One region of the Sulfuriferula plumbiphila genome, then DNA from elsewhere that is predicted to be linked to it. Evidence: riboswitches for the same ligand, from Rfam matches in the RefSeq annotation. Region 1 holds a riboswitch; the other holds the start of a gene.
What was found. A riboswitch is a leader RNA that binds a small molecule or an ion and turns the genes downstream of it on or off. The one in region 1 is predicted to bind cobalamin.

Region 1 (14,575 bases):
CGGTGCAGGAGCTGCGCGAAGCAGAGTCTGGATTCCGCACCACTGAAGTGGCGTTGTCCAAAGAGAAGGCTGCGCTCGACGATCACGTACTTCAATTGCAGCAGGCGAACGAACGCCTGGTCGTCGCTACGATTGAAGCACACGAACTGGCCGAAGAAATCGACAAGGCTAAAGTCCGGATGGCCCATCTGGCCCAACACGACCCTCTCACCGATTTGCCTAACCGCATTCTGCTGAACGACCGGCTTGCCCAGGCGATTGCACTGGCGCGCCGTCAGGGCAAGCAGCTCGCGGTGATGTTTCTGGATCTGGACCGCTTTAAACACATCAACGACTCGCTCGGGCATGCGGTTGGCGACCAACTGCTGCAATCGGTGGCGAAACGCTTGACGGCGGGTGTGCGCAGTTCGGACACCGTATGCCGCCAGGGTGGGGATGAATTCGTCATACTGCTTGCCGATGTCGAGCACGCAAAAGATACCGCGCTCAGTGCACAAAAAATACTTGCTGTGCTAACTGTTCCATACCGCATCGATCAGCTCGAACTCCACGTCACCGTGAGCATCGGCATCAGTATCTACCCTGAGGATGGCCATGACGCGGATACCCTGATCAAAAGTGCGGATACCGCGATGTACCACGCCAAGGAAAACGGGCGCAATAATTACCAGTTCTTCGAGCAGGACATGAACGTCCTGGCCGTCGAGCGGCACTCCATCGAGGGTGGGCTGCGCCGCGCCCTGGAACGGCAGGAATTCATGCTGCATTACCAGCCGAAGATCAATCTTGAAACCGGAACCATCTCTGGCGTCGAGGCACTGGTACGCTGGCAGCATCCGCAGCGCGGACTGATCCTGCCCGAGCAGTTTGTCTGGATCGCCGAAGACTGCGGCCTCATCGTACCCATGGGCGCGTGGGTGCTGCGCGAAGCCTGCCGGCAAGCCCAGGCCTGGCAGGATGCGGGCTTGCCGCCCATACCGGTGGCGGTCAACATCTCTGCCATGCAGTTCAGGCACAAGGATTTTCTGGAAAGTCTGACGGGTATCCTGAAAGATACCGGTCTGGCGCCGCGCTATCTCGAACTCGAGCTGACCGAAAGCGTGCTCATGCATGATGCAGACTCTACTGCCTGCATACTCAAGGTGCTCAAAGCCATGGGCGTGCGGCTTGCCATTGATGACTTCGGTACCGGTTATTCCAGCTTGAGCTATCTGAAACGTTTTCCGATTGACACCCTGAAGATCGACCAGTCGTTCATGCGTGACATCACACACGCCACGGCCGATTCGGACGATGCCGCGATCGTAGCCGCAGTCGTCAGCATGGGAAAAAGCCTCAATCAGCGCGTCATCGCCGAGGGCGTGGAGACACGCGAACAGCTGGCATTCCTGCAGGCCCAGGGTTGTGGCGAAGGGCAGGGCTTTTATTTCAGCCGGCCGGTGACCGCAGAGGAGTTGGTCACCTTGCTTCGAACGGGCATCGCTGCAAGCATTTTCATTTAATGAGTCGTCGCTCAGGCTTGAGCTGGCAGACAGGGTCTGACCAGCCCGGCGCGCATGCCATCCTGACGGCCTTGGCCACAGAGAGCACAGAAAACAAGGTGCTGGCGGCTTTTCCAGACTCACCCATCAGCAGAAAAACACTTCTCCTCAAAGCCCGCGCCCAGTCCATGGCCTCTGTGTTCCCTGTGGCTTCAACTGTCGTGGTAGCGGTTTGGTTCGGGTTCCCGTGAGGACGTTTACAGCCCTTCTTTCAGTGCCCGCGTAACACAGCGGCATCTCAAATATGCGCAACAGTAACCTGCCTGTGCAGCGCCCTGACAGGCAAATTCGCCATGTGCCAGCACAGCACAGGCACCCAAACGAAAAATTCATGATCTGTGCCCGCCCGCACATACCACGAGAAAGCTTACCTATATCGTTATTGCTGAACCGGCATGAGCATGTCTTGGCGGTCAATGCCGGTAGTCAATTTACAGGAGATGGTCAGGAACAAGGATCAAGTCAGCCGAGTTAAAGAAACCGAAGGCAAGGCCAGGGAAGTTGCTGGCAAGCTTGGCGGCAGCAAAAAACAGGAAGATAAGGGTAAAGCCGAAAAAAACCTGGCAAGGTTCAGACGGGTAAACGATCAACGTGGCCGTAATTGTTAATATCACTTTTTAAGATGAACCCATGCCACAGCGAACATCGTCAAAATCAGCCCCTGTTCCCGAAGGCGGCCAAAAATCATGGCTCGCAAGACTCGGACCAGGTTTAATTACCGGGGCGGCTGATGACGATCCTGGCGGGATTGCGACCTACTCGCAGGCTGGGGCGCAATTCGGTTTTAGCATGTTATGGACAGTTCTGTTTACCTATCCATTAATGGTGGGTATCCAGCTGATCAGTGCCAGAATCGGCAGGGTAAGCGGTCGTGGACTGGCCAGCAATATGCGGCGCCACTATCCACCATGGCTCTTGTATGGCATCGTCGGGCTTTTATTGGTCGCCAATACGATCAATATCGCTACCGATATCTCTGCCATGGGCACAGCATTGAAATTAATTATTGGCGGACGTGCCCAATTGTACGCAGTAGGCTTCGGCATCGTGTCGTTACTGCTGCAGGTTTTCATTCCTTATAGGCGCTATGTACGCATTCTTAAATGGCTCACGCTCGCATTGCTGGCCTACGTTGCTACAGCATTTGTGATTCATGTTCCCTGGTCGGAGGTCTTGGCAAGAACATTAGCACCGCATTTGTCCTGGAAGCCTGAATACGTCACGACAGTTGTAGCGGTGTTCGGCACAACTATCAGCCCTTATTTGTTTTTCTGGCAGGCGTCAGAAGAAGTGGAAGACCTGCGAGCTAATCCGCAGGCCCAGCCCTTGATAAAAAAGCCTGATCAAGCAAAAGCAAGCCTTGGAGATATCAGAATAGATACTTTTATTGGCATGGGATTTTCAAATCTGGTTGCCTTCTTTATTATTTTAATCACGGCGGTGACACTTAACCTGCATGGGATAACTGATATTCAAACTTCCGCCCAGGCGGCAACCGCCCTGCGTCCGATTGCCGGAAATTTTGCTTTTCTGCTATTTGGCGCCGGCATCATCGGTACCGGTTTGCTGGCGATTCCTGTGTTGGCAGGTGCTTCTGCCTACGCCATGTCCGGCGCTTTTAAATGGAAAAACAGCCTTGAATATACGCCGCTGAGGGCGAAAGGATTCTATGGGATCATTGTTCTTTCTACTGTGATTGGCGTTTCACTGGGTTTTACATCGATAAACCCGATCAAGGCGCTGTATTGGAGCGCTGTCATCAATGGTGTTGTCTCTGTACCCATCATGGTCGTGATGATGTTAATGGCAGTTCGGCCGGAAATCATGGGGCGCTTTGTCCTTACCCGCAGGCTCAAGGTATTAGGCTGGTTAGCTACGCTGATGATGGCACTTGCAGTGGGCGCGATGTTCTGGACCATGCATAACAAATAGGATACGTGGCATTATGGTTTCTTTATTCGATTCACTACCACCTGGCAGGGACCATGCGCGCGTTAGCGACGTGGTGAGTACATGATCATTCCCAGTATCGAACCGACGCAAGATTCTGCGCTATCGGCAGCCCTGGATGCGGCCATTAATAACAAAACCAAACCGCCAGGCAGTCTGGGCATTCTGGAAGATGTCGCCAAACAGGTTGGCCTGATCCAGAAAACGACGCAACCGCGAGTGACTCAGCCTTCGATCCTTGTATTCGCAGGAGATCATGGCATCGTCGCGGAAAATATTTCCGCTTATCCGCAGAGTGTTACTTGGCAGATGGTAGAGAATTTTCTGGCGCAAGGTGCGGCGATCAACGTGTTCGCGCGCCAGCATAAATGTGCATTGCATGTCATTGATGCCGGTGTGAATCATGACTTCGGAACGCGTCCCGGTTTGATTGACAGAAAAGTGGGCTCCGGCACGCGCAATTTTGCGCAAAAGCCGGCAATGACAGCCGGAGAATGTGCCGCAGCCATGCAGCATGGCATGGCGCTGGTGGCTTCGCTCGACGGCAATGTGATCGGTTTCGGCGAAATGGGTATTGGTAACACGACCGCCGCTGCGGCGATCATGCATAAGGCGACAGGGATACCTGTCGCCGATTGTGTCGGTGCCGGAACAGGACTGTCTGTCGACGGTATCCGGCGCAAGCAAGGCGTGATCGAACAGGCTGTCGCGCATCACGCCACCGTGATTGCCCCGCTGGATATTCTGTCCACGTTCGGGGGATTTGAAATCGCCATGATGGCCGGTGCAATGCTGAAAGCGGCCGAGCAACGCATGGTGCTGTTAATCGACGGTTTTATCGTGACCAGTGCGCTATTGCTGGCGTCGCGGCTGCAACCCGCTATTCTCGATTACTGTGTTTTTTCCCATTGCTCGGATGAGAACGGACACAGGCAAATGCTGAACTTCCTTGACGCGCGCCCATTGCTGCAGCTCGGCTTGCGGTTAGGGGAGGGAACCGGCTGCGCATTGGCGCTGCCGCTGTTGCAGGCCGCCGTGAATTTTCTGTGTGAGATGGCGACATTTGAGTCCGCCCAGGTCAGTGAGAAAGCCGGATAGCTGAGTCCTCGATATGTCGTCAACCGCTCATCCGTCTGCCCGCTTGATCAATCGATGTGTGCATCAGCTACGCCTCTTTTTCATCGCACTTCAATTCTTTACGCGCCTGCCTGTCCCGCGCTGGGTTGGGTTTGAGCCGGACTGGCTGCGCCACGCAGCGCGTTATTTTCCGGCAGTCGGGATGGTCGTTGGCACTGTCACGGCGGGCGTCTATGTGCTGTCAATCCGGATTTGGCCGCAGCCGGTTGCGGTGCTGCTCTCGACGATTGCCGGGATTTACCTGACCGGCGCTTTTCATGAAGATGGGTTCGCGGATACCTGCGACGGATTGGGCGGGGGCAACACGCCGCAACGGGTACTGGAGATCATGAAAGATTCGCGCATGGGCGCCTACGGCGCCATCGGCATCGGCCTGATGCTGGCGTTGAAATTCGTCGTGCTCTCCAGCTTGCCGATATACGCGGCAGCAATGGCGTTGCTGGCGGCACATCCGTTGTCGCGCCTGGCTTCGACCGCGCTGATCTGGCGTCTGTCTTACGCAAAGGCGGACGGCAAAGCCAAGCCGCTGGCGCAACCCATGTCGACGCTGGAATTCTGCATTGCTACGGTCACGGCGTCATTGCCTGTCGTTGCGATATGCGTCGCCGATCGGCTTTCCTGGCAAGCCATCGTCACCGGCAGCATCGCGATGGTGGTGGCCACGCTGTGGTTGGCCGGCATTTTCTTGCGGCGCATCGGCGGCTACACCGGCGATTGTCTGGGCGCGCTGCAGCAGGTCGCGGAAGTGGTGTTCTATCTGGGTCTGCTGGCGGTTATCAGACACTGAGCACAGCATCGTGCGTCTTTATCTAGTCCGCCATCCGCAGCCGCTCGTTGCGGCAGATACTTGTTACGGCTACACCGACCTGGCGGTATCGGCAGAAGAGCACGCGCGAGTGCTGTCCTCACTGCGCGCTACTTTGCCTGGACGGGAGCCGGTATTTTGCAGCCCGCTGCAGCGTTGTGCAGCGCTGGCGGATAGTCTTGCCGGCGCACTCCATAGCGAACCGGCTATCCATGATGCGCGCCTGGCGGAAATGAATTTCGGCAGCTGGGAAATGCGTGTCTGGAACGATATCCCGCGCGCTGAAATCGATGCCTGGAGCGACGACCTGGTGCACTACAGGCCAGGCGGCGGCGAAAATGTCCTGCAGGCAGCACAACGGGTACGCGCATTTCATGACGACTTGACGTATTCACGGCGGGAATGCGCCATCGTGATTTGCCATGCAGGGACGATACGCTTGCTGCTGGCCTGTCAACGCGGTTTGCCGCCCGCTGAAATGGCACTGCATGCCGCCCGCCTGCCGCACACCATAGGCTATGGCGAATGGATTGTACTGGATTGCTGACCGAGATAGCGGACTGCTGCGGCGCTTGTTTGCCCGGCTTGCAAGTTTTTTCGTCGGCGCATATAGTGTTCGGGTAGCATTGCTTCAGGTATTCCCCAAACAGTCGTTTGGGGAATGAAATGGGAAGTCGGTGAGTTGTCTGAATGGGCGAACTAACCCGACGCTGCCCCCGCAACGGTAATCGAGTAAAAAGGTTGGCAGTATGCCACTGTGCATTGCATGGGAAGGCGCTGACCTAGGGAAACCCGCAAGGGAATCCCGGCTCGTGAGCCCGGAGACCAGCCTGAAGTTATTATAGAGTTTGTATCGCGGAGGGCGATTCAGATGGATTGCCCTGCTGCGCACCCGTCTTTCACTTCCTTCTTCAGGTACAGGCTTTGTCACGCGTTTTGCGCGATGCCCGGCAATGGGGATGTCATCTCAGTGCCTGTTGTCATCATGTCTTGAGTGCTCTCTTTAAGAAGGAACATCACATGTCGTCAATACCTGGTTTACTTGACAGCATCGATTCGCCGCCCCATTCGGCTACATGGAAAGAAAAAATACTGCCGGTAATGCTTGCCGCAGGTCTTGGGGTGGTGCTGCTTTATGGCGCGGCTTTCGCCGGGACGGCAGCATTGCATAATGCTGCGCATGATGGCCGCCATTCCGCCGGTTTTCCCTGCCACTGACTGGCATGGCAGGGATGTTTAACCTGGCGGCGTTCAGGCGGATCGTTTCCGCAGCGGCCTTGGCGGGTATGCTGGCGGGCCTGCTGTTGACTGTGGTTCAGCAAATCCAGGTGAGCCGGATCATACTCAAGGCTGAAGTGTATGAGAACGCGGCGGTTTCGCAACCTGCCCATGCATATTCTTCTGTCGGGCATGGGCATCGCGAGGATGCAGCCTGGCAACCTGCGAACGGTATAGAGCGGACTTTGTTCACGGCCCTGGCGAATATCAGTCTGGCCGTTGGCTTCGGGCTGTTGCTGGGAGCCGCCATCTGTCTCCATGATGAAGTCAGCGGTTGGCGTGCCGGGCTGTTGTGGGGTTTGGCGGGGTACGTGGTTTTTTTCGTGGCCCCTTCCCTGGGCTTGCCCCCGGAAGTTCCCGGCACCGCAGCGGCTCCGCTGGATGATCGGCAGCTATGGTGGCTCATCACGGTGATCATGACTGCAAGCGGACTATCGCTGCTGGTTTTTGCTCGAACCTGGCAGGTCAAAATACTGGGCGCAGTCCTGCTCGGCGTTCCACACCTGGCCGGTGCGCCGCAGCCGCAAGTTCACACTAGCGCAGCACCTATCGAATTGGCGCACGCTTTCATATACGCCACGGCTGTTGCCAATGCCGTATTCTGGCTCGCACTTGGCAGTTTGACGGGATGCTTTTACAGGAAGTTCGCCTAACCATCGTACCTGGCAGGGTGTGCCGGGTTGGTGGGGGGGCGCGGGCAGTTTGCGGGCAGCCCCATGTGCTTAAGTTGAGCGCTCCGGCGTGAAGAAAAGGTTATGAGAACTCACACCCGACATGTATTCATGTGCGTCGGCCCGCGTTGCACCGAAGATGGCATACAGGCGCAGGCGATGTTCGAATTGATGGGAGAGAAGATTGATGCCCGTCCGGACCTGCGGATCAAGCGCACCAGAACGCACTGCATGGTCGCGTGCCGGAATCAGGGGCCGATCCTCGTGGTGTATCCCGAAGGCGTATGGTATCGCTGCGTTGACGAGGCGGCACTGGAACGGATTGTCGTCGAACATCTGGTCGGCGGGCGTGAAGTGGACGAATTGATCTTCCATCGCCTGGGTGAAGGCGACACCTGCCCACTGGAAAACGAAGATGCATGAAATGAACGCGGCGGGTGCGCACATCGCGCTGTTGACGCACGCACCGAACGACCTGACGGTGCTGCACAGCGCGCTGGCCCAGATGCCGCAGGAATTCCCGCCGGTTACAGGTGTCAACCTGCAGGCACTTGAAAGTGAAGCGCAGATGGCGGCGCTGCTGGCGCGCGAACTCGGCGCGGCACGGATCATTGTCTTGCGCGTGCTGGGCCGCCCCGGCAGCGTACCGGGCTTTGCCGAACTGGTGAGCCGGGCCCGGAGTCAGGGGCGGCATTTGATCGCGATCAGCGGTACCGGCGAACCCGACCCGGAACTGGCCGCGGTATCCACCGTTTCGCCCGGCGTGTTGCAGCAGGCGCTGGCGTATTTCCAGGCAGGCGGCAGCGTCAATCTGGCGCAACTGCTGCGCTACTTGTCCGACCATTTTTTGTTGACCGGCTTCGGCTTCGAGCCGGCGCTGGCCTTGCCCGAGCATGGGCTGTATCACCCCGACCTGCCCCAGGGCGCCGGCATCGATGACTGGCTGGCCCAGCGCATGCCGCAGCGGCCCAGCGTTGGTCTCGTTTTCTACCGCGCCCACTGGATGAGCGGCAATACGCGCTTCGTCGATGCGCTGGTCGACGCGCTGGAAAAACGCGGCATGAATGTGCTGCCGGTATTCACCTCGTCACTCCGTGCCGGAGGCGATGGCGGCGCGCAGCTGCCGACTGCGCTGCGCTATTTCAGCGGCGCGCAGGGCGTGCATATCGACGTGCTGATCAACACCACCTCGTTCGCCATGGGTGAAATCACGCCCGGCGGGCCGACTCCGGCCGGCTGGTCGGTCGGGGTGCTGGAACGGCTCAATGTGCCGGTGCTGCAAGCCATGACCAGCGGCATGATGCTGGGGCAGTGGCAGCAATCGGCGCGCGGCATGAACCCGCTCGATGCGGCGATGAATGTGGTGCTGCCGGAGTTCGACGGGCGTATCATCAGCGTCCCTGTGTCGTTCAAGACGCGCGCCGCCGGCATGTCCGGCGAGACGGTCGAATACGAACCGCTGCCCGATCGCGTGGCGCGCGTGGCCGGGATTGCGGCGCGCTTCGCGCGGCTGAAACGGATGCGCAATGCGGACAAGCGCGTGGCCTTTATCTTTACCAATGCCAACAGCAAGGCATCGCAAATCGGCAATGCGGTCGGCCTCGACGCGCCGGCATCCCTGATGCATATCCTGCGCGCCATGCGCGACGCCGGTTATCAGATAGCCCAGTTGCCCGAGGACGGCACCGCGCTGATCCATGCGCTGATCGACCGCTGCGCTTACGACAATACCTGGCTCAGCGCCGAGCAGTTGACGCATGCGGCCGGACGCGTGGCGGCGGCGCAATACGCGGCGTGGTTTGGCGATTTGCCGCCCGATATGCAGGAGAAGATGGCGGCGCAATGGGGAGCGCCGCCGGGCGCGGCCTATGTGCATGACGATCATCTGGCGCTGGCGGGCATCGAGCTGGGCAATGCTTTCGTGGCGCTGCAACCGCCGCGCGGCTACGGTATGGATCCGGATGCGATCTATCACCAGCCCGATCTGCCGCCGACCCACCATTACTACGCGCTGTATCGCTGGTTGCGCGACGAGTGGCGCGCCGACGCCATCGTCCACGTCGGCAAGCACGGCACGCTCGAATGGCTGCCGGGCAAGGGCGTGGGCCTGTCCGAAAATTGTTTTCCGGATGCGCTGCTGGCGGATATCCCCCTGTTTTATCCTTTCATCATCAACGACCCCGGTGAGGGGGCGCAGGCCAAGCGCCGCGCCCATGCGGTCGTGGTCGATCACCTGACGCCGCCAATGACCAGCGCCGACACCTATGGCGCGCTGGCCCAGCTGACGCAACTGGTGGACGAGTATTATCAGGTGGAGATTCTCGATCCGGCCAAGCTGCCGCTGTTGCAGCAGCAGATATGGGAGCTGGTGAAAGAGACCAATCTGGATGCGGATCTGCAGGCCAGGCTGCTGCACCATGACCATGACCACGACCACGACCACGACCACGACCATGACCATGACCATGACCATGACCACGATGACCATGACCACGATGACCATGACCATCTTCATGGACACAATCACGACGACCACGACGAAGCGCTTCCCGCAGCGCTGGCAAACATGGGCGGGGTCGATGTCGCCCATCTGATCGAGGACCTCGACGGCTATTTGTGCGAGTTAGGGGCGGCGCAGATCCGCGACGGCTTGCACATTCTCGGGCAGCCGCCGCAAAACGAACAACTGGTGGACATGCTGGTGTCCCTCACCCGCCTGCCGAATCAGGATATTCCTGGTTTGCCGGCGGAAGTGGCACGCCTGTTTGGCTTGAAAATCGAGATGCTGCTGGAGCACAAGGGGCGCCGCTTGAATGTGGCCACCGCTCTGGGGCGCCTGGCCGAGCGGCCGGTCGTTACACGCGCCGATGCGCTCGAAGCGATTGATGTGCTGTGTCGCAGGCTGTTCGTCGAACTGCAGGCGCGCGGCTATCCTGCCTGGTGTATAGACGAAGTGCTGGAGCTGACTTTTCGTGGTCTTGACGCCGATGGCCGCTACGACGGGTTGCGCCGGGTGCTGGGTTTCGCCTGTCGCGAGCTGGTGCCGAACCTGGCGCGCGCTTCCGACGAGATCGACAACCTGCTGAGCGGGCTGGCCGGCGGTTACGTACCGGCGGGACCGAGCGGCTCGCCGACCCGTGGCATGGCGCACATCCTGCCGACCGGGCGCAATTTCTACTCGGTGGATCCGCGCAGCGTACCTTCGCAGTCGGCCTGGCGCGTCGGCCAGCAGCTCGCGCACCAGGTGCTGGCGCGCCATGTGCGCGAAACCGGCGACTACCCGGAAAGCGTCGCCATCAGCATCTGGGGCACCAGCGCGATGCGCACCCACGGCGACGACGTGGCGCAGATTCTGGCGCTGCTCGGTGTGCGTCCGCTGTGGCGGCCGGAGAACCGCCAGCTGAGCGGGGTCGAAGTGATTCCGCCGGCGGAACTGAAACGCCCGCGCATCGATGTGACGGTCCGCATCAGCGGCTTCTTCCGCGATGCGTTCCCGCAATTGATCGACCTGATCGATGACGCGGTCAATGCCGTCATCAGGCTGGACGAGCCGCTGTCGCAGAACTTCGTGCGCAAGCATTATCTCGCCGAATTGGGCGAATGGATCGGCAAGGGGCTGCCGCAAGACGAGGCGTCGCGCCGCGCCGGGTATCGCATTTTCGGCGCCAGGCCCGGCAGTTACGGCGCCGGCATTCTGGCGCTGATCCAGGAAAAGAACTGGCAGGCCGATGCCGACTTCGCCGAGGCCTATGTCAACTGGGGCGGCTATGCGTATGCGCGCAATACGCAGGGAGTGGACGAACGCGATGCGTTCCGGGTCCGCCTGTCGGGGGTGCAGGTGGCGCTGCACAACCAGGACAATCGCGAGCACGACATTTTCGACAGCGACGATTACCTGCAGTTTCACGGCGGCATGATCGCCACCATCCGTGCCCTGACCGGGCAGCAGCCGCGACACTATTTCGGCGACAGCCATGATCCGGCGCGGGCCCAGGTGCGCGATCTCAAGGAAGAGACGTTGCGGGTATTCCGCTCGCGCGTCGTCAATCCCAAGTGGCTGGCGAGCATTCAGCGTCATGGTTACAAGGGCGGGCTGGAACTGACGGCGACGGTCGATTACCTGTTCGGTTACGACGCCACTGCCCAGGTGATGGACGACTGGATGTACGAGCAAGTGGCAAGCGCCTATGCCTTCGATCCCGGGATGCAGCGCTTCCTGCAGGAAGCCAATCCGTGGGCGCAGAACGCGATTGCCGAGCGCCTGCTTGAAGCGGCCAGCCGCGGCATGTGGGCCGGGCCGCGGCAGCAGACGCTGGAAGCGCTGCGCGAACTGTATCTACGCAGTGAAACCTTGCTGGAGGCGCGTGGCGAGACGCCGCGCGGCATATAAAGTGACACGCATGAATTTTCCATTTTCCGCCATCGTCGGACAGGAGCAGTTGAAGACCGCGCTGCTGCTGTGCGCGGTCGATCCGACGCTGGGCGGCGTGCTGATCCGGGGCGACAAGGGGACGGCCAAAAGCACCGCGGCGCGGGCGCTGACCGATATCCTGCCGCTGATCGAGCGTATCGCTGGCTGTGCGTTCAACTGTTCGCCCGGCACGCCCTGTGAACACTGCGCGATCTGTTGCGACGCGAGTGCGACGGCGCAGGCGGCCACGGTGCCTTTCGTCACGCTGCCGCTCGGTGCGACCGAAGACCGGGTGCTCGGCAGCCTCGATCTGGAACGCGCACTGCAGGGCGTCAGGCGCGCCTTTCAGCCCGGCCTGCTGGCGGCAGCGCACCGCGGCATTCTCTATATCGATGAAGTTAACCTGCTGCCCGATCACCTGGTGGATGTCCTGCTGGACGTGGCGGCGATGGGTGTCAACTCGGTGCAGCGGGAAGGCTTGTCGATCACGCACCCGGCGCGTTTCACGCTGATCGGCACGATGAACCTGGAAGAGGGCGACCTGCGTCCGCAACTGCTCGACCGCTTCGGCTTGATGGTCGAAGTGACGGCGCCGCGCGAAAAAACATTGCGCGCCGAGGTGGTACGCCGGCGTATCGCTTTCGAGGCCGACCCGGCCGGCTACGCCATCACCTGGGACCGGCAGCAGGATGCGCTACGCCATCAGCTTGCCAGCGCGCAGCGCCGGCTGCCGGAGGTGGTGCTGGACGACGCGTTGCTCGATCTGATCAGCCATCTGTGCTGCGAATTCGACGTCGCCAGCCTGCGTGCCGACATCGTGATGCACAAGGCGTCACGCGCGCTGGCGGCACTCGAGGAGCGCCAGCGGGTGACGCCTGAGGATGTGCGCGGTGCGGCGGAACTGGTGCTGCCGCACCGGCGGCGGCGCAAACCGTTCGAGCAGCCGGGCCTGGATCGCGCGCGCCTCGACGAATTGATGCAACAGGCCGTCCGGCAGCCGGAACGGAATGATGAATCCGGCGCTGCCCCGCAGGAGGAGGGCGCAGAGAGCGCAGCAGGCGACGCTGAACAGGAGGATAAGCAGCAGGTGTTTGCCGCTGCCTCCACCGCTACCGTACGCCGGATCGCGGTGGATACCACCCCGGCCCGCAGCATGGCGGGGCGGCGCAGCGAGGCACTGGATGCGCCGCGCGGACGCGTGGTGCGTGCGGTACCGCATGACAATCCGAGCAGCCTTGCTGTCGGCGCGACGCTGCGTAGCGCCGCATTGCGCAATCCAGCGGAATTCCAGGTAAGCAAAAGCGATCTGCACCAGCAGATTCGCGTGAGTAAAAGCGCCAACCTGATCCTGTTGGTGGTGGATGCCTCCGGTTCCATGGCAGCGCAGCGCCGTATGGAGGCGGTCAAGGGCGCGGTGCTGGCGCTGCTGACCGATGCCTACCAGCGGCGCGACGCAGTGGCTGTCATCGCCTTTCGCGGCGAGGCGGCGGCGTTGTTGCTGGCGCCCACCCGCAGCGTCGACCGCGCCGAGCAGGGGCTGCGCGAACTGCCCACCGGTGGCCGTACGCCATTGCCGCACGCGCTGCAGCTGGCGTTGCAAACCCTGCAGCAGGCGGAGGCAGGCGCGTCGCCGCTGCTGGTATTGCTGACCGACGGCAAGGCAAACGTTGCGTTAAGCGATGGCGGCGACCCATGGCGTGAGACGCTGGCGCTGGCAGAGCTGCTGGCCGGGCGTAGTGTGCCGGCATTGGTGCTCGATACCGAAAGCGGTTACCTCCGTCTGGGGCGGGCCGGCCAGCTGGCGCAGGCGCTGGGCGCCGAATGCCTGACGCTGGAGCAGTTATCGGCAGAGAATTTGGCGCTCACGATACGTGCGCGGTTGAACACAGCATGAAAATCAAATGAAACCCGGAAAAGTTTATCTGATCGGTGCCGGTCCCGGCGATGTCGAACTCATGACGCTCAAAGCAGTGCGTTTGCTGGGCGAGGCCGACGTGGTGCTGCTGGACGACCTGGTCAATCGCGAGGTCCTGCGTTTCGCCGCGCCGGATGCGGAAGTCATTGAGGTAGGCAAGCGCGGCGGCTGTAAATCGACGACGCAAGTGTCCATTCACGAGCAAATGCTCGAGCATGTACGGGCCGGTAGCATTGTGGCGCGACTCAAGGGCGGCGACCCCTTCGTATTCGGTCGCGGTGGTGAGGAAATGCAATGTCTCGTTGCGGCCGGGGTGGAGGTCGAGGTGGTGAGCGGGGTGACTGCCGGCGTGGCCGTTCCGGCGGCGCTGGGCATTCCGCTGACGCACCGCGATTGCGCTCGCAGCATCACCTTTGTCACCGGGCATGCCTGCAATGATGGAGCGGTGAACTGGCGCGGGCTGGCGGGGACCGGTGGCACGCTGGTGATCTACATGGGCATCGCCAACCTGGCGCAGATCGTCGCGCAACTGCTGGCGGCGGATTTGCCACCGGCACTGCCAGCCGCAGTGATCCAGCACGGCACCTTGCCACAGCAGCGCAGCGTGGTGACTACGCTGGCAGAACTTCCTGCTGCAGTGCAGGCGCAAGGCATTGGCAGCCCGGCTATCGTGATTGTCGGCGATGTGGTTGGGATCGCGGGCAGCCTGTCGACAAGTATCGAGATTTTTGAGGGGCGGTTATGATCATCTGTATCGGCGCAGGGCCGGGTGACATCGGCTACCTGACGCAGCGCGGTGCGGAATTGATCCGCGATGCCGACGTGGTCGCCGGATTCGACGCGGTGGTCAATGTGGTGCGCAGCCTG
Region 2 (14,575 bases), 660 kb from region 1:
GCAGCCCGCGATGACAGCCAGTCTGATAGCGCACACCATCGCTCGTGCGCGCAGCACCAAGGATCAGGACCAGGTCCTGTCCAGTTTTGTCACCAGCGTATACACCAGCCAGTCTGCGGCGATTGCCGGCAACCTGTTACTGGCGTTTATCACCGCCGCACTGATCGGCAGCGGACTCGCCTATTTTTTCGGCGTGCAACCGGTCGACGCGCACAAGGCAGAGCGCCTGCTGAGTGAGGTTAGCCCAGCCGCGCCGATGAATCTGGTGTATGCCGGCGTGGCCGGAGCGGGACTGTTTTTATCCGGTATTGTCAGTGGTTATTACGACAACAAAAGCGTTTATAACCGTATCCCGGAACGCCTGGCATGCCTGAGCTGGCCGCCTTACCTGGTGACCCGGCGCGGCTGGAAGGCCATCGTCGCATACACCGGCAACCATCTTGGCGGCCTCGCCGGCAATGCCTTTTTCGGCTTTTATCTGGGCATGGTGTCAGCGTTTGGCCAACTCTCCGGGCTACCGCTGGATATTCGTCACATCGCGTTCAGCTCCGCCAATTTCGCCTACAGCTGGCAGGCCATGGGCTGGAGCCTGCCGTGGCAGACCATTGCGCTGTCTACTGCTGGGGTGCTGTTGATTGGCCTGGTGAATCTGGCAGTGAGCTTCGCGCTCGCTTTTTATCTGGCGTTACGCGCCAGCAACTTGCCAGCAAAAGAAGCCATGCCCTTGTTGAAACGCACCCTGCTCGCCATGCTGCTCGCCCCCTGGCGCATGTTCAGGCAACGTAATCAGGCATGAACGAACCCGCATCAATGCGTCGTACCCAGGTCGCGGTGGCTGTTTTAACCCGCGCCGACGGGGCATTCCTGCTGGCCAGCCGCCCACCCGGCAAGCCCTATGCCGGCTACTGGGAATTCCCGGGCGGCAAGGTCGAGCCGGGCGAAACCGTACACACCGCGCTGGTACGCGAGCTCCACGAAGAGCTCGGCATCGAGGTGACCCATGCCACGCCGTGGATTACGCGTTATTTCGATTATCCGCACGCACACGTCACGCTGTCTTTTTTTCGCGTCAGCGGCTGGCACGGTGAGCCGCATGCCAAAGAAGGCCAGACCCTGGCCTGGCAAACCCCCGGGACTATCGGCGTCGCCCCGGTGCTACCTGCCAACCACCCGGTTTTCGCGGCGCTGGCGTTGCCGGCAGTTTATGGCATTACCCAGGCAGGCAGTGATCCGGCGGGGTTCATGCCGCATCTGGATAATGCCCTGGAAGGCGGCCTCAGGCTGATCCAGGTACGCGAAAAATCCATGCCCGCCGCCACGCTGGAAGCCTTTGCCCGTGCCGTGCTGGCGCGCGCCCAGGCCCATCAGGCGCGCGTGCTGGTGAATGCCGATGTGGCGCTGGTGCAACGTATCGGCGCACAGGGCGTGCAGCTCAGCGCCGCGCAGCTGGGCGAGCTTGGCAGCCGCCCTGATCTGCCGCTGGTGGCGGCCTCCTGCCACAATGCTGCCGAACTGGATCGCGCCGAAGCGCTGGGCTGCGATTTCGCCCTGCTCTCGCCGCTGCTGCCCACGCCCAGCCACCCCGGCGCGCCTGCACTGGGCTGGGACAACTTCGCTGCGCTCTGCACCGGGCGCACCCTGCCCATCTATGCGCTGGGTGGACTTGGCAGCGCCGATCTGGACCGCGCACGCCGGCACGGTGCGCATGGTGTGGCGCTATTGCGCGGTGCGTGGCTATGAAATTCGGCACCCGTCTAGCCGGACTGTTTACCAGCAACCGGCGTTACCTGCTGAACTGCGCCGCGCTGATCGGCTTGATACTGGCGCTGATTGCAGCCGAGCTCTACCATGTGTTGCAGCCCGATGAGAACGCGCCGCAAACGGTATCCTGCCCTGACCCGGCCAAGCTGTGCCGGTTTGAAGTCGCCGGCAGGCCCGTCGAGCTGCGCTTTTCCGCGCCGCCTTCCGGGCTGCATCCATTCACCCTGCTGCTGCATGCTCCTGCGGCACGCGAGGTCTATGCCAGCTTTATCATGCGCGGCATGGACATGGGATTTAACCGTTACCATCTGCTATCCAGCGGCGCTGGCAACTGGCAGGCACAAGTATTGCTGCCGGTGTGCATAACCGGCCGGCGCGACTGGGTGTTAACCCTCACGGTAGACGGCACCAGTGTGGAAATTCCTTTCCATGGATGAAACGCAATACACATGTTTGTCATGAATACGTCATTGTCCTGCACCGGCCTGACGCTATAATCACGGAACTATCTGAAGGAGGTACCTCCGCCATGGTGCACGAACACACATACAAACAATTCGATGCTGATCTCGAAGGCATCCGCTCACGCGTCTTACAAATGGGTGGCCTGGTCGAGGAGCAGATCTCCAACGCCATCGAAGCGCTGATCAGCGCCAATCTGGAACTGGCCGAGCAGGTCATCAACAACGACCACCAAGTCAACGCACTGGAGGTCGGGCTGGACGAAGACTGCACCCAGATCATCGCGCGTCGCCAGCCCACCGCATCCGACCTGCGCATGGTGATGACGGTGGTCAAAACCATCACCGACCTCGAGCGTATCGGCGACGAAGCCGCCAAGATCGCGCGCATGGCCCGGCGCATTCATGAGTCCGACCGCCTCACCCAGCCGCGCTTCAACGAGATCAAATACATGGCCAACGTGGTGCTGGAAATGCTGCGCCGCGCCCTGGACGGCTTTGCGCGTCTGGATGTATCCAGCGCCGCCGACATCGTGCGCCAGGACATGCAGGTGGACGAGGAATTCCGCCTGGTACTGCGCCACCTCATCACTTTCATGATGGAAGATCCGCGCACCATCTCGGTTTTCATCGACATCATGTTCGTCGCCAAGGCCATCGAGCGCATGGGCGATCACGCCAAAAACATGTCCGAATACGTGGTATACATGGTCAAGGGCAAAGACGTGCGCCACACCACCGTGGAAGAAATCGAACGCGTCGCACAACGTTAATCACGTTTTTCAGCCAATAAAAAAGCCGGAATCAATCCGGCTTTTTTATTGGCTGCGCAGAGAAATTACTTGGCTGGCGGCACGTAACCGGCAGCCACATCCGCACCTTCACCAAAGAAATATTTCTCCACCTGCTCCAGCAGGTATTTGCGCGCCTTGGCGTCGGCCAGGTTAAGGCGGTTCTCGTTCACCAGCATGGTTTGCTGGCGGATCCAGCCGGCCCAGGCTTCCTTCGATACATTCTCATAAATACGCTGGCCGAGCGCGCCCGGCATCGGCGGAAAATCCAGCCCGTCGGCCTCGCGCCCCAGCTTGATACAGTTTACGGTTCTTGCCATTGCCATGACTCCTTACGAAAAACGTGACCCGATGATAGCGGAATCGCCGGCTCAATGCACGTTGAAGCGAGCCAGTTCATCCACCAGTTTGGCTACCAGATCGCGACCGTTCGCGCTCATGCCGCGGGTGAGCAGATCCACATCGCGTTCGCCGTTGACCAGGCGTCGCAGGCTGCCACCCAAGCGCCCCATGTCGCCGCCCACCTTGACCATCTGCTCGGCCATGTCTGCCAGCGCGGAGAGGGCTGACACATCGCCCGTCGCCGCTGCATGTATCATTCCCGCCAGCCCCGGCGCAGCGGCGCTGGGGTCAGGCTGCTGATTGGGATCGGGTAAGGTGGCGGGATCCTGAATCCCGCGCAGGATCGCCTCCACAATAATGCGGTCATCGTCATCCAGCCCGGCGTACACACTGCTGTCGCGCTTGCCGGCAAGCACCTGGCGCACCGCCATCACCATCGCGCCCCAGCCTTGCTGCTCGGCCTGCGCGAGCATCTTCTGGGTTTGCGTCATCAACTCGGGTTTGAGGCAGGCTGTGGCAATGGCGTGAATAAACTGCGCATAAGTCTGGATCACCTGCTGGGTACGTTCGGGTAAAGCCATGTCGGGTTCCTCTCGGGTGCAAAGCATAGCACGCCACTACCGGCCTACAATCTTGCCATGTTGCCCATACGCAGTAGCTGTTGCGGGCGCCAGGCAGACCGTGCCCATCTCCAGAACCCGTCCAGGGTGTCCACATCATCCGGCACCGGGTGGCTAAGAAAGGCCATCGCCCGGCACAGATCCGCAAGCGGATTGTGCGGATTCAGTGTAGGGGCGTTGCTCTGTTTGGAAAGCTTTTGCCCCGTTGCGTTGAGTGCGACGGGCAGGTGCAGATAGGTGGGGTGGGGCAAGCGCAGTAAATTTTGCAGGTATATCTGGCGCGGGGTGGAAGCCAGAAGGTCGGCGCCACGTACCACTTCGGTCACACCCAGCTGGGCATCATCCACCACGACGGCGAGTTGATAGGCAAAGATGCCATCGGCGCGCAGCACGACAAAGTCGCCCAAATCGGCTTGCAGCTGCTGGCATACGCGGCCTTGCAGCACATCATCGAAACAGATCAGGGTATTGTCGGTATGCACCCGCTGCGCGCGCACCGCCCGGCCTGACGGCACGCCGTGGCGGCAGGTGCCGGGATAGACCGCGCCTTCGATACCGTGCAGGCTGGAATCGGCGATCTCGCGCCGGGTACAGGCGCAACCGTATACCTGACCTGTGGCCTGCAGATGATCCAGGGCGGCACGGTAGGCAGGCAGCCGCTGCGACTGATACACCACCGCGCCATCCCATTTGAAACCAAATCGCTCCAGCGCATGCAGAATATCGTCCGCCGCAGCGGGCATACAGCGCTGGGTGTCGAGGTCTTCCATGCGCAGGTGCCATTGCCCATCATTCACTCGCGCTTGCAAGTAGCTGCCGAGGGCGGCCACCAGCGAACCCAAATGCAGCGGCCCAGTGGGCGAAGGGGCGAAGCGGCCGATGTAAGGTGAATCCGTGTGTACCATGCGCGCCATTATCGCGCACATGGCTATCTATTTGAACGGCGGGCCAGCACTGCGCGGTAGAACCCCAGCATCTGCCGCACCATCTGCGGGGCGCTCCAGTCCTGCGCATGCTGCCTTGCTTCGCTGCTCAAGCGCGCACGCAGTACGGTATCGGTGAGCACTTCGCGCAGCGTGGCAGCAAAAGCTCTGGGGTCATCCCCGGCCACGCGACAGCCGCGCCCGGCGGCCAGAATATCGCGCGTGCCCATTACCGCAGTGGACACCACCGGCACGCCCAGCGCCATGACTTCAAGCAGCACCAGCCCCGCCACGGAGTTCACGGAGGAAAGCAATCCTGGGGTTTTTTATGGCCCCACCCAACGGGTGAATGCCAGACGACCTGCAATCCGTTATTTTTACTCCGTGAACTCCGTAGCTAACTGCTTTTCCAGGTTTATGCGAAGACTGCTCTGCGGCAGGGCAGGGCTTGCCTGCTCACACCTTAAGAGCGCACGGATTCCCGGTCAGTTTGCAGTGGCGCGGCGGTTATGCATGAGGCGGAAAACCAGCCAGGCAGGCACCAGATACAGCGCAGCGCTGCCCAGATACGGCGGAAAATATTTGACAACGGCCAGCGTGTACGCCACCACACCCACGACGCGTCAGCCAGCGCCCCGCACCCCACAACAACGCGCAGGTGGGAATCAGGCCGAAATACGCCGGCGTCGGGCAGCAGCGCGGAGGTGCCGAAGTCACTCATGCGCGTAGCCGCCATGACCGCAGCCAGGACAGCGAGTATCCACAAACGGTGCTTAAGCGGCAACGATACGGCGATCTCCCTGATACGAATCAGGGTGGATTGTACTCCACGCCGGCAAAAAGCATTCAGACCCGGCGTATTGTAGCCATTCACCAGTTGATAATCCTTGTCCGAGGCGATTACTTGTGTGCCCAATTCCAGGTCGCCAGGGATTTTGGACAAATCCAGTGTGCCGTGACGGCTGGCGCGATACGCAAGCACATTGCCGGTGGTGCGGTCTTGCGGATTTTGCCAGTCAACGCTGGCTTTGATTTTATGCCGGCCAGCTGCTGACCTGGTTTTGCGCGTAATCATTCGCAGTACCGGCGTCGTACTCGACCCGGTCATGATTATAAAAGCCGCTCAGGCCAATGCTGTTCCCGGCATTCAGCGCATGCTCCAGACTCAAGCTGGCATTACGCCTCCTGGCGCCGTCGTCATCCGCCACAAGGCCAAATGTGCCCGGACGTGCCGCGGAGAAACCGCCATTGGTTTTGTCATAGCCCGCACCCAGACTAAAGCGCGTTGCACCTGCCTGACCTGCACAGCCCACGCGGCCATTCACCGTGTCATAGCTGCCCAGCCCCAGCGCCGCACTCAGATGACACGCCCACACTCGCTTAGCGTTGCGGGGGCAGCACTGGTATTGCATCAGTTTCCCGTTTAAACGGCTAATTCTGCGTGACGACACGGATGTAGAAAGGGCACGGCTGGCCGGGCGTGGGGTTGTCGGGCACGGCGTCAAAAGGATAGACGCCCGTGCCCAGTCCATGGGCATCTGTCGCGCACAGCGCCTGTATGGTCGCATCCGCAGTGGCGTGAAGCGGAAACAGGCGAATGCCGATGGCTTCCGGACGCCGGCTGGCCGCATCAATATACATGCGCCGGGTAACCTCCTGCGTCAGTACGGTAAGCAGTTTCACCAGTGCTTCCAGCTCGGCGCCGAGTCCCGCCGCAATAAGCTGCTGCGCCAGTGGCCGCGGGCCAGTCTGCAGGAACAGGGGGTCGGACAGCGCCATGAAAATCGCGTTTTCCGTTGCCGCGTCCTGGGGGAGCCGGGAGGACGCCGCAAGGTGACGCGCGACCAGGGCGCGCGTCACCGGCACCTGCTCCACTCGCGCCTCCGGGGGGACACCAGCCGTCACCACGCGGCCTTTCGGCACCCAGCGTGACTTGATGTAATCGAGCAGATAAGCCATCAGAAATTCTCGATGCGTGCCTGATAACGGAACACGATCAGACGGTACAAGTCATCGCCCACCTGAACGTGGGTGGACTCGCGCCGCTCCAGGCTGATGGTTTCGCCGCCGCTGGCTGAGAGGGTACGGAACCCGAACACCTCATTCTCGACCAGCCCATTGAGGATATCCTGACATTCCGTCGCGTCAAGCTGTTGGCCGGTATTGTCTACCAGCTCGCAGGCTTTACCCCGCCTGGTCGTGCCGGGATAATGCACGGCATCTTCACGCAACGGGTTATTTTCGTCAAAGTCCGCATTGGGATCAACAAACTGGTTTATATCGCTCATGACTGCTTAAACATTACTTTTAGTTAATCCGATTAGCTGTTGACTCGACTGAATTTTCCAAATTATAGTGTCTGCATGGAAAGTGAACTTAACGCCCTTGAGTCTAAAATTCAGCAGATGGTGCAATTGTGCCAGAATCTGCGCACGGAGAACCAGAAGCTGCGCCAGCAGATTGCTGCGGCAACCGGCGAACAAAAGCTGCTTGCCGAGCGCATGACGCAGGCACGCGTCCGTATCGAAGCCCTGCTGGAAAAAATTCCCGAGGATGAAGCATGAGTCGCGACAGCAAAGGCATGGATATCAACATTCTGGGACGCGAATTCCGCGTCGCCTGCCCGGCACACGAGCAAGATGCTTTGCTCTCCGCAGCGGCTTATCTGGACAAGAAAATGCGCGAAATACGCGAACAGGGCAAGGTTATCGGGGTTGAGCGGATTGCCGTGATGGCGGCGCTGAATATTGCCTACGAGCTATTGTCCGCAAGGGAGGACACGGGTTTTGACATCACCGCCATCAAGCGTAGAATGAGTTCCATGGAAGCGTTACTGGACGAAGCGATGGCCGAACAAAACGAGCTGTTCTCTTCTTCCGAACCCAGTTAATGCTCCCTGCGATGTTGCCCTGGCCGCGAATTCTTTGAACCAATAAATTTGACCTGGTTGCGGCTATATCTGGTACCGGTGTGCGCGTTACAAGCTAATGCGCCTAAAGTACTTGCGCTGCGACCCCTTGAACCGCAGGTTCAAGATAGCGACCAGACTGCATCGCGGGGAGCACCCCACCCTCATGAACAAATCCGAACTGCGTAAATCCCTGCGCCAGCGCCGCGCCGCTATCAGCCGGACTGAGCGTCGCCGCGCTGCCGCCAATTTGACGCGCAATGCCCTGCGCCACGGCTTGTTGACGCGCTACCAACGCATCGGCATTTATCTCGCACACGGCGCCGAAATCAGCACCGTGCCGCTGATCAACCGCGCCCTCGCGCTGCACCGCGCGTGTTATTTGCCGATGCTGCCATTCGGACGCGGCAAGACGCTGCGGTTCAACCGCCTGCAAGCGGGGCAATCATGGGTAGCCAACCGCTATGGCATTCCGGAAAACACCACCACCCAGCAGCTGCATGCACGCCAGCTGGATTTGCTGTTTGTGCCACTGGTCGGATTCGACGACTGCGGCAACCGCATCGGCATGGGCGGCGGCTTCTACGATACGACCTTGGCCTATCTGCGGCGCCGGCTGGCGTGGCGCAAACCTTATCTGGTGGGCGTGGCGTTCGAGTGCCAGCGCATCAACGGCGAACTGCCGCACGACCCGTGGGATGCACCGCTCGACGCCGTGCTTACTGAACGTGGCCTACACCGTTTCAAGCGCCGAAATACGCCTCCTGCACCGCTGCATCCCCCATCAGCGTAGCCGCTGCACCCGCACCGGTGATGCTTCCGCTGGCCATGATATAGCCGCGATCACAGCTTGCCAGCGCCAGGCGGGCATTTTGCTCGACCAGGAAAATGCTGACGCCGCGTGCGGCAATATCGCGCAAGGTGCCGAATATCTTTTCCACCATCATCGGCGCCAGACCCATGCTGGGCTCGTCGAGAAGCAGCAGGCGCGGACGCGACAACAGCGCGCGGCCTATCGCCAGCATTTGCTGTTCGCCGCCGGAGAGTTGCCCGGCAGGCTGGTTACGGCGCTCTCCCAGGCGTTCAAAACGCTGGTACAAGGCATCTGTTTCCTGGCGCACGGCGGCGTCATCGCGTCTGGCATAGGCCCCCATGGCCAGGTTTTCCGCCACCGTGAGCCGCGAAAAAATGCCGCGTCCTTCCGGCACCATGGCCAGTCCCAAGCGTACGATCTGATACGCGGGTTTGCGCGTGATGGCCTGCCCGGCAAAGTGCACGGCACCCTTTGCCGGCGGCAGCATCCCCACAATCGCTTTGAGCAAGGTGGTTTTGCCCGCGCCGTTGGCACCGATCAGGCATACCCGCTCACCCTCGCCCACACTCAGGCTGACGCTACGCACGGCCTGGATGTTGCCGTAGGCAACCGCGAGATTTTCGACTGACAACAAGCTCACCCCGCCCCCCCGCCGAGATAGGCGGCGATAACGCGCCTATCTCGGCGCACCTCGTCGGGCGTGCCTTGCGCGATGAGCTCGCCAAAATCGAGCACGGCGATACGCTCGCACAGGCTCATCATCAGTTTCACATCGTGCTCAATCACCAGTACCGTCAAACCGAGCTGGTCGCGCAGGCGGCAGATCAGCTGCCTGAGCGTGTCACGTTCTACCGGATTCATGCCTGCCGCAGGCTCATCCAGCGCCAGCACCTGGGGATCGGTGGCCAGCGCACGGGCGATTTCCAGGCGGCGCTGATCACCGTATGACAAATGCTTGGCCAGCAGGTGGCCATGGCTGGCAATGCCCACCCATTCCAGCAACTGATGCGCGCGCGCTCCAATGGCTGCCTCCTCCGCCCGTGTGGCGGCGTTGCGCAGCACTGCACCGATCACGCCCGCACGGGTACGCGCATGGCGCCCTACCATGACATTCTCCAGCGCAGTCATGTTGGCGAACAGACGGATATTCTGGAAAGTGCGCGCAATCCCCAGCTTGAGCACCTGGTGTGGTTTCATGCCCAGCATGGAGCAGCGTTTGAATTCGATATTACCGCTGCTGGGGGTATACAGCCCGGTGAGGATATTGAACAGCGTGGTTTTACCCGCGCCGTTGGGGCCAATCAGCCCGAGTATTTCACCACCGTGCACTTGCAGCGAAACATTTTTGAGCGCGTGAATCCCGCCAAAGTGCTTGCTGATTTGCTCCAGCCTGATGAGTTCGGTCATCGCCTTCATCGCCTTGCATCATAAACACTGGCCTGCTCCTGCACCGCGACGTCACCCTCGGCAACCAGTTCGCGCTTGCGCTGGCGCGACGGCAGCAGCCCGGCAGGGCGAAACAGCATGACCAGAATCAGGGCCATGCCGAACAGCAGCATGCGCAAATCGGATGGGTCCACCACCACATGTCCCAGCCACGCGCGCTGCAGGTCACCGGTATAGCGCAGCGCTTCGGGCAGCACGGTGAGCAGCAGCGCACCCAGGATCACGCCGGGAATATTGCCCATGCCGCCCAACACAATCATGCACAGGATCATCACCGATTCCATCAGGTTGAAGCTCTCCGGGCTGATGAAGCCCTGGAACCCGGCAAACAGCCCGCCCGCCAGACCGCCGAAAGTGGCGCCCATGGCAAACGCCAGCAGCTTGATATTGCGCACATTGATACCCATCGCTTCGGCAGCCACTTCGTCTTCGCGGATCGCCGCCCAGGCACGGCCAATACGTGAATCCTGCAGGCGCATGGAAATGAATACCACCAGCAGGGTGAGCAGCAAAAACAGATAGTAATACTGGTGCGGCGCAGACAGGCTGATTCCGAACAGCTGATGGGTTTTACCCAACGACATGCCCAACAGGCTCACCGGATCAATCTGGTTGATGCCCTGCGGGCCATTGGTGATATTCACCGGGGCATTGAGATTGTTGAGAAAAATGCGAATGATCTCGCCAAAGCCGAGCGTCACAATAGCCAGATAATCGCCACGCAGGCGCAGCGTGGGGGTGCCCAGCAGCACGCCGAATAGGCCCGCGACTGCTGCGCCGATGGGCAGCACCGCCCAGAACGGCAAGTGCAGACCAAATTGCGGCGAGGCCAGCAGGGCGTAGCAATACGCACCCACTGCGTAGAAAGCAACATAGCCAAGATCCAGCAGCCCGGCATAGCCCACCACAATATTCAGTCCGAGTGCCAGCATCACATACAGCAATGCCAGATCCATGATGCGTAGCCACGAGCGCCCCAGTCCAAAATCCACCACAAACGGCAGCAAGGCCAGCATCACACCCAGCGCGATAAACGTTAACCAGACTTGACGCTTGCTGCGTGGCATAAGTCAGGCGCGCTCACCAACCCGCTCACCCAGCAGGCCGGAGGGTCTGAACACCAGCACCAGGATCAGCACGAAGAAGGCGAATACATCCTGATAATTGCTGCCGAGGAAGCCACCGGTGAAGTCGCCGATATAACCCGCGCCCAGGCTCTCGATCACCCCCAGCAACAAGCCACCGAACATGGCGCCGGCAAGGTTGCCGATACCGCCCAGCACCGCTGCCGAGAACGCCTTGAGCCCCAACAGAAATCCCATGTAATAGTGCGCCAGGCCATAATAGGCACTCACCATCACGCCCGCTACCGCAGCCAGTGCCGAGCCCATCACAAAGGTGAGCGAGATCACGGTATTGGCATTCACCCCCATCAAACCGGCAATCTGTGGCGATTGTGCAGTGGCACGCATGGCCCGCCCCAGGCGGGTTCTTTTTACCAGCAGGGTGAGCACCAGCATCAGCATGACGGAAGTAACCAGAATGACGATTTGGACATCGGTGATACTGGCACCCAGTAATTGATGCCGGCCTTGCGGCAGAATGGGTGGGAAGGAAATATATTGCCGCCCCCAGATCAGCATGGCGAGATTCTGCAACACGATGGATACCCCGATTGCAGTAATCAGCGGTGCCAGACGCGGGGCATTGCGCAGCGGCCGGTAAGCCAGCCGCTCGATGGTAAAACCCAGCGCCATGCATGCCGGAATCGCTGCCAGCAAGCCCAGCAGCGCGATGACCACCCCGGGCAAGGCCACCCCGTTGCCAACCAGCGCCGAGATTACCGATAATGCAACCATGGCACCAATCATGGTCACTTCGCCGTGGGCAAAGTTGATCAACTCAAGAATGCCGTACACCATGGTGTAGCCCAGCGCCACCAGCGCGTACACGCTGCCCAGCACCAGACCGTTGATTAACTGCTGAACAAAAATATCCATGCTGCGCGCTGAGAAAAATCGTCTATTTGCCGCTGTATACGGTTTCCAGCGGATGCCAGGTCCCATTCTTGACCTGGTATAGCGTCACCGCCCCTCCGCTCACATCGCCCTTGCTGTCAAAACGGATTTTCCCGGTCACGCCCTGGTAATCGGTTCTGGCAAGTTCGGGCAGGTATTTGGCCGGATCGGACGAACCGGCGCGTTTCATGGCTTCCACCATGACATACACCGCATCGTAGGCATAGGGGGCGTAGTTCTGGATCGGGCCGAAGCGCGCAGTGAATTTTTCCCTGAAAGCCTTGCCGCCGGGCATGGCGTCGAGTGTCAGACCCGGGTTGGAGGCAATCGCGCCTTCGGCGTCGGCACCTGCCAGCTTGATGAACTCGGGCGTTTGCATGCCGTCACCACCCAGCAGCTGTGCCTTTAATCCAAGCTGCTTCATTTGCTTCGCCATTGGGCCGGCCTGCGGATCCATACCGCCGAAGAACACCAGGTCGGGGGCTTTGGACTTGATCGAGGTAAGGATTGCCATGAAATCAGTGGATTTGTCGGTGGTGTATTCACGCCCGACAATTTCCGCGCCGGCCGCCTCGGCGGCCTTGGCGAATTCATCGGCCAGCCCCTGACCGTACGCAGTGCGGTCATCGATGATGGCGATTTTTTTGGCGCCGAGTTTGTTGACGGCATACTGGCCCAGCACATGTCCCTGCTGTTCGTCATTGGTCATCACGCGAAACGCGGTGTTGTAACCCTGTGCGGTATACGCGATGGCTGTGGCGGAAGGCGATATCTGCGGGATGCCTGCGTCGTGGTAGATGGTAGACGCCGGGATAGTGGAACCTGAATTGAGATGGCCAATGACGCCGGCAACGCCGCTATCCACCAGTTTTTGCGCGACGGTAGTGGCCGTCTTGGGATCGGCCTGGTCGTCTTCGCTCAACAGGTCAATATGCATTTTCCTGCCGCCCAGGGTGAGGCCCGCGGCGTTGATTTCATCCACGGCCAGGCGTGCGCCGTTTTCGTTGTCCTTGCCCAGATGCGCCTGCGGCCCGGTGAGGGGCGCCACCGAACCAATCTTGATGAGGTTATCCGCCGAGGCAGCGCCGTCGTGTTTGCCGCAGCCGCCAAGCACCAGCGCAGCCATTGCCGCAACCAGCAATGCGTTCAATACGGTGGGTTTCAACGCGTTCTCCGTCACACAAATATCGGTAACTTATACCACAAACGCCAAAAACCGTGAATGCAATAAGACAGGCACACGACTGGCAGAGCGGTCTGCAGGCGAAAAAAAGCCGGCCACAGGAGCCGGCTCGGGGAACAACATGCAATACCGGATCAGAGACTGAGTATCCAGCTCACAATAGTCTTCAGATCAGCGTCCTTGACTTGCGGGTTGGGCGGCATCGGCACTTGACCCCACACGCCTGCACCGCCGCGTTTGACCTTCTCGATCAGCCTGGCCTCAGCGCCCTTGTCACCTTTGTATTTGGCAGCGACGTCCTTGTATGCCGGACCGACAATTTTTTTGTCCACGCCGTGGCAGCTCATACAGGCGTTTTTCTGCGCCAGTGACAAACCCGAATCTGCCGCAACTGCCGGACCCGCGCCCAGCGCGATTATCGCAGCGGTAGCGATCCCCATCCATGCTTTCATTGTGCTCTCCTCATTGGAACTTAACTGGGTAAAAAAATACATCAGGAATCTACTGTCTGTGATGCAATACTACCCGAATTGTGCCAGCCCACAAGCCGTACAATTTGCTGCACAACGTCCAGTAAAATCTACCAGGAAAAGCCTGTCATCAAGCTCAGGCATCCAGCCAGGACAGGAGATACTGCCATTGCTCCAGTTCGCGCTCGGCCAGGTACGGCGGCAGGTCAAACAGGGATTTTCCCTCGAAGGCAGCGTTGACGTATAGCTGAGCTTCGCGCAGGTACGCCAGTATCGGCATATCCAGCTGTATCATGAACTGCTCGAGTGCCGCGGCAGCGCGAGTGCGCGGCGCCATGCGCATGCCTACCACACCGACAGAAATCTTGCCTTTGCGCACCGCTTTTTCGGTTTGCAGCACATCCAGAAATTCCTGGCTGGCATTCAAGTCGAACAGTGAAGGCGCAATAGGCACGACCACCCGATTCACCAGTTTCAGCGCACGTTCAAGATTTTTGCCATGCAGGCCAGCGGGTGAATCAATCACCAGCCAGCCTTCGTGCGTTACATGGTTGTCAGCCTTATCTGAAAACAGCTTGATAGGCGGCAGCGCTTCGGGTCGTAACGACAGCCAGCCGCTGGCCGATTGTTGGCGATCCATATCCAGCAGGCGCACTGGCTGACCGGTTGCAGCCAGATAGCCGGCAATGTTGGTCGCCAGCGTCGTTTTACCGCTGCCACCCTTGGGATTGGCGATCAGGATGGTTTTCATTGAGGGTCATTGCACATCGATGCGACTGTGCCGTTCCACCTGGCTGACATCGCGCACAGCGCCAGTGGCAGCACTCGTGGTCATCGC

Region 2: linked by a shared signal. The riboswitch ahead of GZH91_RS16615 (hypothetical protein) and the one ahead of GZH91_RS13430 (CbtB domain-containing protein) in region 1 are both predicted to bind cobalamin.

What each region holds. Positions count from the first base shown of each region.
Region 1 is NZ_AP021884.1:2,587,151-2,601,725, reverse strand. Features, by position in the region: gene GZH91_RS13460 (GGDEF/EAL domain-containing response regulator) at 1-1,502, shown strand, start outside; gene GZH91_RS13455 (CsbD family protein) at 1,937-2,149, shown strand; gene GZH91_RS13450 (NRAMP family divalent metal transporter) at 2,172-3,473, shown strand; gene cobT (nicotinate-nucleotide--dimethylbenzimidazole phosphoribosyltransferase) at 3,555-4,589, shown strand; gene GZH91_RS13440 (adenosylcobinamide-GDP ribazoletransferase) at 4,648-5,415, shown strand; gene GZH91_RS13435 (histidine phosphatase family protein) at 5,426-5,980, shown strand; cobalamin riboswitch at 6,050-6,281, shown strand; gene GZH91_RS13430 (CbtB domain-containing protein) at 6,358-6,651, shown strand; gene GZH91_RS13425 (CbtA family protein) at 6,657-7,364, shown strand; gene GZH91_RS13420 ((2Fe-2S) ferredoxin domain-containing protein) at 7,467-7,805, shown strand; gene GZH91_RS13415 (cobaltochelatase subunit CobN) at 7,798-11,772, shown strand; gene GZH91_RS13410 (putative cobaltochelatase) at 11,783-13,687, shown strand; gene cobA (uroporphyrinogen-III C-methyltransferase) at 13,695-14,453, shown strand; gene GZH91_RS13400 (cobalt-precorrin-7 (C(5))-methyltransferase) at 14,450-14,575, shown strand, end outside.
Region 2 is NZ_AP021884.1:3,243,082-3,257,656, forward strand. Features, by position in the region: gene GZH91_RS16570 (site-specific recombinase) at 1-796, shown strand, start outside; gene GZH91_RS16575 (Nudix family hydrolase) at 793-1,740, shown strand; gene GZH91_RS16580 (hypothetical protein) at 1,737-2,198, shown strand; gene phoU (phosphate signaling complex protein PhoU) at 2,291-2,995, shown strand; gene GZH91_RS16590 (oxidative damage protection protein) at 3,061-3,333, opposite strand; gene GZH91_RS16595 (hypothetical protein) at 3,385-3,936, opposite strand; gene gluQRS (tRNA glutamyl-Q(34) synthetase GluQRS) at 3,981-4,889, opposite strand; gene GZH91_RS16605 (glycosyltransferase) at 4,904-5,200, opposite strand; gene GZH91_RS16610 (hypothetical protein) at 5,362-5,973, opposite strand; gene GZH91_RS16615 (hypothetical protein) at 5,933-6,211, opposite strand; cobalamin riboswitch at 6,201-6,359, opposite strand; gene GZH91_RS16620 (hypothetical protein) at 6,330-6,857, opposite strand; gene GZH91_RS16625 (hypothetical protein) at 6,857-7,186, opposite strand; gene GZH91_RS16630 (hypothetical protein) at 7,262-7,462, shown strand; gene GZH91_RS16635 (cell division protein ZapA) at 7,459-7,788, shown strand; RNA gene ssrS (6S RNA) at 7,789-7,963, shown strand; gene GZH91_RS16645 (5-formyltetrahydrofolate cyclo-ligase) at 7,973-8,599, shown strand; gene GZH91_RS16650 (ABC transporter ATP-binding protein) at 8,550-9,254, opposite strand; gene GZH91_RS16655 (ABC transporter ATP-binding protein) at 9,257-10,027, opposite strand; gene GZH91_RS16660 (ABC transporter permease subunit) at 10,033-11,133, opposite strand; gene GZH91_RS16665 (branched-chain amino acid ABC transporter permease) at 11,137-12,066, opposite strand; gene GZH91_RS16670 (branched-chain amino acid ABC transporter substrate-binding protein) at 12,089-13,210, opposite strand; gene GZH91_RS16675 (c-type cytochrome) at 13,402-13,719, opposite strand; gene GZH91_RS16680 (ParA family protein) at 13,874-14,488, opposite strand; gene ilvD (dihydroxy-acid dehydratase) at 14,495-14,575, opposite strand, start outside.